4 regions of the Neobacillus pocheonensis genome follow, and region 4 is predicted to be linked to each of the others. Evidence: predicted binding sites of a transcription regulator. Region 4 holds the regulator's gene; each other region holds the start of a gene.
What was found. The regulator Rex, encoded in region 4, represses fermentation and respiration genes when NADH is low (regulators of the CRP and FNR family bind a similar motif). The targets are predictions, from matches to a motif close to TTGTGAAATATTTCACAA.
Positions count from the first base shown of each region.

Region 1 (2,207 bases), on a different contig from region 4:
GACAGAAGCGTAGTTGCACTTATGCGTTAGGAAAGTATAAAATTGGTAAAATTTTATACTTTCCTATTAGCCAAATTAAACCGCAGCCAAACATTGGCTGCGGTCATTTTTTATTTTACTAGTTGAAGCATTTCTTCCATATCCTCTTGGGCAGTTCCAATTAATTTTAGATTAAACGTATCTTGAAGGACCTTTAAAACTCCTTCTGAAATAAATTCAGGCGGTTTTGGTCCAATGCGGATATCCTTAATGCCTAAACTGAATAATCCTAAAAGGATCGCTACGGCTTTTTGTTCAAACCAGGATAATATGATACTTACTGGCAGATCATTCACTTCGCAGCCAAAGGCATCAGCAAGCGCTGAGGCAATTTTTACAGTCGAACCGGAATTATTACATTGTCCCAAATCAATGTAGCGAGGAATATTGGTTCCTGGAACAACACCGTAATCGACGTCATTGAATCTGAATTTTCCGCATGATGTTGTTAAAATAACTGTCTCCCGAGGAAGTGAAGTCGCAAGTTCACGGTAATATTCGCCGCCTTTTCCAGGTGCGTCACAGCCTGCAATTACAAAGAAACGCTTGATTTTACCCGCTTTTACAGCATCAATCACTTCAGGGGCAAGTCCAAGCACGGTTTCATGATGAAAGCCAGTAAGTAAAGTTTCATCTGAGTCAATTGCTGCTTCAGGCAGCTCTAATGCTCTCTCGATAAGTGGAGTAAAATCATCATTAACAATTTTTTGGACATTTTCAAGGCCAGCTACTTCGTAGCTGAACATGCGATCTGCATAACTTCCCTTAATTGGCATTACACAGTTAGTTGTGGCTAAGATTGCTCCAGGGAATTTTTCAAATAGGCGGCGTTGGTCATACCATGCTTTCCCTATGTTTCCCTTTAAATGAGAATATTTCTTTAATGCTGGATATCCATGTGCTGGAAGCATTTCAGAATGTGTATAAATATTGATTCCTTTACCTTCTGTTTGCTTCAATAATTCCTCTAATGCAAATAGATTGTGTCCAGTAACGACAATACATTTTCCTTCAATTTTGTTTTGACTTACGCGAACCGGTTCTGGTATTCCTAAAAGATTTGTATGTGCTTTGTCCAGCACATCCATAATACGAACAGCTGATTGCCCTACCTTCATTGCCATATCAATATGTTCCTGAACATTGAAGTTAGAATTGGTCAATGTCATATATAGTGCTTCATGAGTAGTTGCATCAACAAATGCATCTGTAACCCCGAGCTGGTTAGCATGTGTGCGATAGGCCGCGATGCCTTTTAATCCAAAAATAATCGTATCTTGTAAACTAGCAATCGTTTCGTCTTTTCCACAAACACCAACAACCGTACATCCGCCGGATGGGGTTTGTTCACATTGATAACAGAACATTTTTATTCCTCACTCTCGTACTGATTACTTCTTAAGCATACAAAAGAAATATCATCCATTAATGTGACCTAAATCACATTTCTAACAGTTGTAAAAAATCGTTCACAAAATTGTTTTACAAAATAGGAGGGCACCTACCTAATAATGATTGCATATGATATCGTGTGAAATTTTCGAAAGTGAGGGTATCAAAATGACTTCAAAACTGCCTAGTGATAAAAATGATAATAATAAAAAGCCTGTACCTGAACCTTTTCGTGAAATAGTGAAAACAATGAATGATTTCTTCACTGAAAAACCGATTAGGGGGTTTTTACAATCGATCGACGAGTTCTTTAAGCACCCATTTCCTTCAGGTGGGGGCTTCCATGTCGAAACAGTAGAAACAGGTAATGAATATATTATTACTGCTGAACTTCCGGGTGTAAAAAGAGAGCAGATCCATCTAAATATGACAGGAAACTATTTAACCATCTCTGTTGAAAATAATCAGATTGAAACACATGAAGATGAACATAACCATATTTACTCCCGTAAATTAATGAAGGAGCAATCATCAAGAACCATATCCCTGCCACATTCGATCAATGAGAAGAAGGTAAAAGCATTCTATCGGGATGGACTTCTACAAGTTCGAATTCCACAGGAAAAAGGAAAAATTATTGAAATAGAAGACTAGAAAACATGAAAAGACGGCTTTTTCAGCCGTCTTTTTCATTATGCTTTAAAGAATCCTCCAAAGCCTTTTACAAGCGAGGAAACTTGATTGACTGCATTCATCATTTGACCTGCAGTATTCAT
Region 1 covers NZ_JBCNAD010000034.1:33,375-35,581, forward strand. Annotated here, with positions in the region: gene hcp (hydroxylamine reductase) at 111-1,406, opposite strand; gene ABES02_RS19285 (Hsp20/alpha crystallin family protein) at 1,600-2,085, shown strand; gene ABES02_RS19290 (YppG family protein) at 2,124-2,207, opposite strand, start outside.
Region 1: a site for Rex is predicted at 1,468-1,485, ahead of hcp (hydroxylamine reductase). Genes of this name have one in related genera too.

Region 2 (2,207 bases), on a different contig from region 4:
GAGGAAGTGGATCGTCTTGCGGATTTTAGTTCACGGGGACCGGTGACGGGGACGTGGGAGATTAAGCCGGATATTGTGGCGCCAGGGGTGGCGATTAATTCGACGATTCCGGGCGGATACCTGAGTTTGCAGGGGACGAGTATGGCGGCGCCGCATGTGGCCGGGGCTTGTGCGTTGATTAAGCAGGCGCACCCGGATTGGACGCCGGAGCAAATTAAGGCTGCTTTGATGAACACGGCTAAGCCGTTAAAGAAGGCCGACGATCTCTATCGCACGTATGAACAAGGAGCGGGCCGGATTCAGGTTGATGAAGCGGTTAAGGCGGAATCACTTGTAACCCCTGGCTCTATCCATTTTGGAAAATTTACAGACAATCATGACCAGCATAAGACCTTTTTACACATTGAAAATACAAGTAATCACGCCACTCGCTACACCTTCGACATTCCACACCAAGTTGACGGACTCAGCTGGAGGTTCCCGCTTGCGTTTACACTTGAGCCAAAGGAGACAAAGGATATCACGGTGGAGCTAATGGTTGACCCCGTCCTTTTCAAAGGAAAGGTCCAGGATGGTTATTTGAGTTTGCACGCTGGGGCAGACACCGTTCAAATTCCGTATCTTTATGTGCTGGAGGAACCTAATTATCCGCGGGTCATGGGATTTGATTTTGTCGTCGGCGACAAACCGGGGCAGTATCGGTATGAGGTGTATTTGCCAGGCGGAGCGGAGGAATTTGGGATTGCCCTTTTTAACCCGGAGGATTATCGGTTTGTGGGATTCCTTGATTCGGGCTTTAATCTCAAAAAGGGGCAGATTCAAAAAGACCTCGCTAGCGAGCTGCTGCCACCAAAAGGAACCTATATTGCTAAAGTATTTGCGAAAAAGGCAGGCCGGGAGGATTTTATTGAGGCGATGATTACAATAGCAAACTAAGATTATTTCCCGAACTTTCTGAAAACATTGTTCACAAAATAGACACAAAAGGGTCAAAAAATCTTCATTATTTGCAATACAATTAAAGTGATATAAATCACATCTGGATGGAAGAATTTTTGGGAAATTGTTTGTGGCATATTTCACGTAAATTCATTGACATTGACAAGTCGCTATTGTATGCTAACAAAGGGTGTAAATGATAGGGTTTTCACAATATTGATACATTTTTTTTGTGTATTAAATTGCCTCTTACCCGCTTGACATTCTCTTGGAGAGAGGATCGATAGTATGCGTCAAAATAACCGCAACCCATTTCAAGCAATGGCTTTGATGTCCGCAATTGTCTCCCAGTTAGTCGGTTCCATTCTCATAGGTATATTTGCAGGAAGATGGCTGGATCGACATTGGGGTACCGAGCCAATTTTCTTAATAGTCGGATTGTTGATTGGACTTGCAGCAGGAACCTATTCCATGCTTCTTTCAATCCGCCATTTTTATTCAGGAGAAAAATAACGATGCCAGATTTTCGAAAGATGTACAACAGGCAAAAGAAATGGATTTTTTACTTGTTGTCCATTTATGTTCTTGGCTGGGGTTTTACCGATTACAAAACAATGTTTTTAGGACTGATTCTTGGGACTGTGTTCAGCTTCCTGAATCTTTGGTTATTGGTGCGGAAAACTGAAAAGTTCGATAAGGCTATTTCAGAAGGGAAAAAAGTACGCTCTCTAGGGTCGCTGCAAAGAATGGCGACAGCTGGAATCGCAGGCGTCATCGCTTTACGATACCCTGAGTATTTCCACATCATTGGTGTAGTGATAGGACTAATGACATCCTATATTGTCATTATGATAGATTATTTTTACCATGCATTGCATGTACATAAATGAATGGGAAGCGAGGTGAGTTTATATGCATCATGGAGCTCCTGAGTTTGAATTTATGGGTCTATGGTTTAATGGTGCTAATATCCTGATGATTACAGTTGCAAGTTTAGTTGTTTTTCTTATTGCCGTGCTTTCTACCCGCAGGCTTGCAATGAAACCAACAGGAATGCAGAACTTTTTAGAATGGGTGCTTGACTTTGTCAAAAGCATCATCAACAGCACGATGGATTGGAAGGAAGGCGGCAGATTCCACGTCCTAGGGCTAACGCTAATTATGTATATTTTTGTATCCAATATGCTAGGTTTGCCATTTTCAGTCGTCATTGATGAAAAGTTATGGTGGAAATCGCCAACTGCAGATCCAGTCATTACCTTGACTTT
Region 2 covers NZ_JBCNAD010000033.1:92,303-94,509, forward strand. Annotated here, with positions in the region: gene ABES02_RS18595 (S8 family serine peptidase) at 1-936, shown strand, start outside; gene ABES02_RS18600 (AtpZ/AtpI family protein) at 1,228-1,452, shown strand; gene ABES02_RS18605 (ATP synthase subunit I) at 1,455-1,829, shown strand; gene atpB (F0F1 ATP synthase subunit A) at 1,852-2,207, shown strand, end outside.
Region 2: a site for Rex is predicted at 1,068-1,085, ahead of ABES02_RS18600 (AtpZ/AtpI family protein). Genes of this name have one in related genera too.

Region 3 (2,207 bases), on a different contig from region 4:
AAGAAGTGGTCATTTGCAGAAGCCTTATTACAAGCACAAAAAAATGGCTATGCCGAAGCAGATCCAACCAATGATGTCGAGGGTTTTGATGCTTTTTACAAAACGATGATTCTCAGCCGAATTGCTTTTGGGGAAGAACCGAATTGGCAGGAGGTTGAACGTGAAGGGATTACATCCATCACAAGTGAATTAATCGGAGCAGCCGAAAAATTAGGCTTAAGATTTAAACATCTTGCAAGTATTAGTAAAGAAGGAAGTCAAATAAAGGGAACAGTTAAACCGGTACTTGTCGGGAATGAGAATCCTTTTTATCATGTAGAAGGCGTTGAGAATGCTGTTAGTCTTCATTCGGATATTGTTGGCAGAATCACCCTTCAGGGCCCTGGAGCAGGGATGTTTCCTACAGCAAGTGCGGTTATTGAAGATTTGGTTTACGTCAGCCAAAACGATGCAATAAAAAGAAGTTTCAAATCAACTGCATCAGCCGCTGTTGAGCAAAGTAAAGTGCAGCCAAAAGAGTTTTGGTTAGTAACTGGGCTGGCAAAAACTTATTCCAATCCTTCAATTACTTGGATTGATGAAGTCTCAAAAGGAGTATTTGTCATCAAGGCTTCAAAAAAGGATTTAGAGAAGCTAGTCAAACAACAAGAAACGATTTTTTATTTTTCAATCCTCGGCGAATATGAACCTGCCATTGCCTCAACGGAAGAAAAAGTATCTGCTTTATAAAAGAAACACTATAAGAGCATCTAAATAATTTGGATGCTCTTTTTTATCCACATTTTTATCCACATAAAAAGTACACTATTATAAGTGCTCCACATTGTTATTCACACTATCCACAACTCAGCGCTTTGGGTTCACATTCTTTTCATATTTCTAATATTAATATGTTAAAAAACTGTGAAAGTCGTTGTCATTTTTTATAGAGGAGCGTATATTAAAAGTGTAGAGAAGATAGTGAAAGAATTCACAAACTTACTCTACAAGAAACAGCTAGCTGAACCACCCCGAATTAAAAGGGGAAGTAAAAAATCATGATTAAACTTGTGAAGAATTTCGCAAGAAAAATAGGAGATGATTGTGATGAGATGGTTCAAAACCCCTCAAGCAGCAGTTGTATGGACAGTGATAAGAGTATGGCTTGGATTACAATGGATTGAGGCAGGCTATCATAAACTTACAGGTGGATTTGATGCAGGCGGCTTCCTTAAAGGAGCATTGGCAAATGCAACAGGGGAACATCCTGCAGTGCAAGCTTGGTACGCAGACTTTTTACAACAATTTGCAATCCCAAACGTTCATATCTTTAACGTATTAATTCCTTGGGGAGAAATGCTTGTCGGTGTAGGATTAATCGTGGGCTTAGCAACTATTCCAGCATTAATCGCCGGTGCATTCATGAACTTTAACTTTATGTTGGCAGGAACAACAAGCACAAACCCAATACTTTATACAGCAGCCATGATTCTTTTATTCGCTGGAACTGGTGCTTACTACTTCGGACTTGACCGATATGCTGCACCATTTATCAAAGGCTATTTCAAAAAAGGTAATGCCAAAAATGTTAACCTGAATTAGCTTTACCGAGTTCTAAAATATACCTCTCCTTTTGAGTTCAATGAATAAACTTATTTCCCCCTTTCATTATAGTAAAGAAGCAGGGCAAAACCTGCTTCTTTTTTAGGGATTATTTTCTATTTCGATTTTGAACTCGCTGGTTAGCAGCATTAGCTCGTGCTAATGCCTCGAGGTCAGCTCCATCAGCCATCTCTTTAGAAAACTCAACATCAATACCATCTGATTTCATGTTCTTTGGCACCTGTGGAAGTGAAGCCTTGTTTTTATCTCGTGAACCATGCCCGCGTGAACGACCCATTACAAAAAACCCCTTTCAACTGTTAACTAGTGAGAGCAAAAAGTGCTCTCTATACTAGTTTTAACAATTTGGAAGGGGTCCATTAATGGAAATTTCTTTAAAATTAAAGCTTTGTTTTTCTGTCTGAATAGCCGCCTGCGCGGTCTGCCATTTTAAATTCGCGTTGATATGATACCTCTTGCATACTTGATAAAGTGTATTTCCCTCTATCCTTATCCTTTTTCTTCTTTTCAGCCATTTTGCTCATTCCTTTCAACATATTTTGTTAATCGTCATCAAGCTTAGTGGTAAAAATTTAGCACTTTATGTACTTAATTCCATTTTTACC
Region 3 covers NZ_JBCNAD010000019.1:27,589-29,795, reverse strand. Annotated here, with positions in the region: gene ABES02_RS09770 (homoserine dehydrogenase) at 1-729, shown strand, start outside; gene ABES02_RS09765 (DoxX family membrane protein) at 1,087-1,581, shown strand; gene ABES02_RS09760 (YfhD family protein) at 1,691-1,879, opposite strand; gene ABES02_RS09755 (YfhE family protein) at 1,983-2,117, opposite strand.
Region 3: a site for Rex is predicted at 1,048-1,065, ahead of ABES02_RS09765 (DoxX family membrane protein). Genes of this name have one in related genera too.

Region 4 (2,207 bases):
ATCCGCCATTTGTTTTTCAAGCCTGCGCAGCGATTGCTCCATCTGACGAAGTTCCTCAAAAACGGTCAGCATTTCTTCCAAAATAGACAATTTGGACTCTAACCCAGTATTTTGCGCTAGATAGCCGATGGTCACATCTTTTGGTTTGATGATTTCTCCGCCATCATGTGACAGATGGCCGGCAATAATCTTTAACAACGTTGATTTGCCGGCTCCATTGCGTCCAACTAGGGCAACGCGGTCTCTCGTTTGTAATTCTAGTTTTATATTCGATAAAATAAGGTCAGCACCATAATATTTTTGTAGTTGATTAACCTGCAATAAAATCATTAAAATTCACCTCTATTACTATAAATAGTTTACCGTATTCCTATAGGTCCGGCAATAAAGCGAGGCAGGTTATCAGGACTATTAATACTTTAATGCCAAAAAATTGTACGATTAGTTCAAAGTTTCACAGACATATAAAGAAAAATAGTGTATGATTTAAACGGAGGATTGTTTATATGGCAGAATTTACTCATTTTAATGAAGAAGGCAGAGCCAAGATGGTCGACGTTAGCGATAAGCCTGAAACGGCACGTACGGCGCTTGCTCATTCCAGTATTACGGTCAGCAAAGAAATTTTTGAAAAAATAACAAATAATGAAATGAAAAAAGGCGATGTCTTAGCGGTAGCTCAGGTGGCAGCCGTTATGGCGGCGAAAAAGACATGGGATCTCATTCCAATGTGTCACCCGATTCCATTAACGGGAGTAAATATCTCCTTCTCATGGGAACAGGACATTAACGATAACTATCAATTACATATTGCTGCTTATGTTAAAACAAAGGGAAATACAGGTGTTGAAATGGAAGCGCTAACAGCAGCATCCGCCTGTGCTTTAACTGTTTATGATATGTGTAAAGCGGTTGACAAAGGAATGGTCATCGGGCCAACCTATTTAGTAGAGAAAACTGGCGGTAAAAATGGCGACTTTAAGCGGACAGAACGAGTTAAATAAAACAATTGATGCGGGGGGTAGGAGATTATGAGCAATGAAACGATGAAAATACCACAGGCGACAGCCAAACGGCTGCCCCTTTATTATCGATTTTTAAAAAACCTGCATTCTTCGGGTAAACAAAGGGTTTCATCAGCAGAATTAAGTGAAGCGGTGAAGGTTGATTCGGCTACCATTCGGAGGGACTTCTCCTACTTCGGGGCTTTAGGGAAAAAGGGTTATGGATACAATGTGAATTATTTATTATCCTTCTTTAGGAAAACATTGGACCAAGATGAACTAACCAAGGTTGCCTTAATCGGGGTTGGTAATCTCGGTACGGCTTTTTTAAACTATAACTTTTTGAAAAATAATAATACCAAAATAGAATGTGCTTTTGATGTGGATCCTGCAAAAATGGGAACAATGATTCGCGAAGTACCGGTTTATCATATGGATGAATTGGAAAAGGTGTTAACGGACCACAGTATATCAGTGGCGATTTTAACGGTACCGGCACAGGTTGCTCAAATGATTACGGATCGACTGGTTAAAGCGAATGTAAAAGGGATTTTAAATTTCACCCCTGCCAGGTTAAATCTTCCGCCAGCAATTCGTGTTCATCACATCGACTTGGCTGTCGAGCTGCAATCACTTATTTACTTTTTAAAGCACTACCCAACGGATGAAATTGAAGAATAAAGAGATAGAGGGCTTTTCGCAAACCTGCGGAAGGCCCTTTTTTTATCGGACGAAACAAACGTATCTTTACAACGTAACAGTGTTATGTTACATTATTACACAGAAAGGGGTTTTCAAAATGAGCGAGGAGTTAATTTCCAAGAAGGAATTATTAGAGCTGGCGGGAATATCCTATGGACAGTTGTATAGATGGAAGCGAAAGGATCTCATCCCGGAGGAATGGTTTGTACGGAAATCCACGTTTACGGGGCAGGAAACATTCTTTCCAAAAGAAAAAATCCTAGAAAGAATCAACAAAATTCAAACAATGAAAGAAAACTTATCACTAGATGAACTTGCTGATATGTTTTCTCCTAGCCTAAGTGATTTACAACTTGAAAAAGACGAGTTAATAAAACGTAACATTGTTTCGGGTGCGGTAATGAATTTCTACTTAGAAAATGACCAAGACGGTCCAAAATTTAATTTTTCCAGAATGCTTGAAGTTTATGTTTTAGAAAAACTACTGCAGTCTGGAGAAAT
Region 4 covers NZ_JBCNAD010000013.1:54,676-56,882, forward strand. Annotated here, with positions in the region: gene ABES02_RS07395 (ABC-F family ATP-binding cassette domain-containing protein) at 1-330, opposite strand, end outside; gene moaC (cyclic pyranopterin monophosphate synthase MoaC) at 507-1,004, shown strand; gene ABES02_RS07405 (redox-sensing transcriptional repressor Rex) at 1,032-1,685, shown strand; gene ABES02_RS07410 (YhbD family protein) at 1,804-2,207, shown strand, end outside.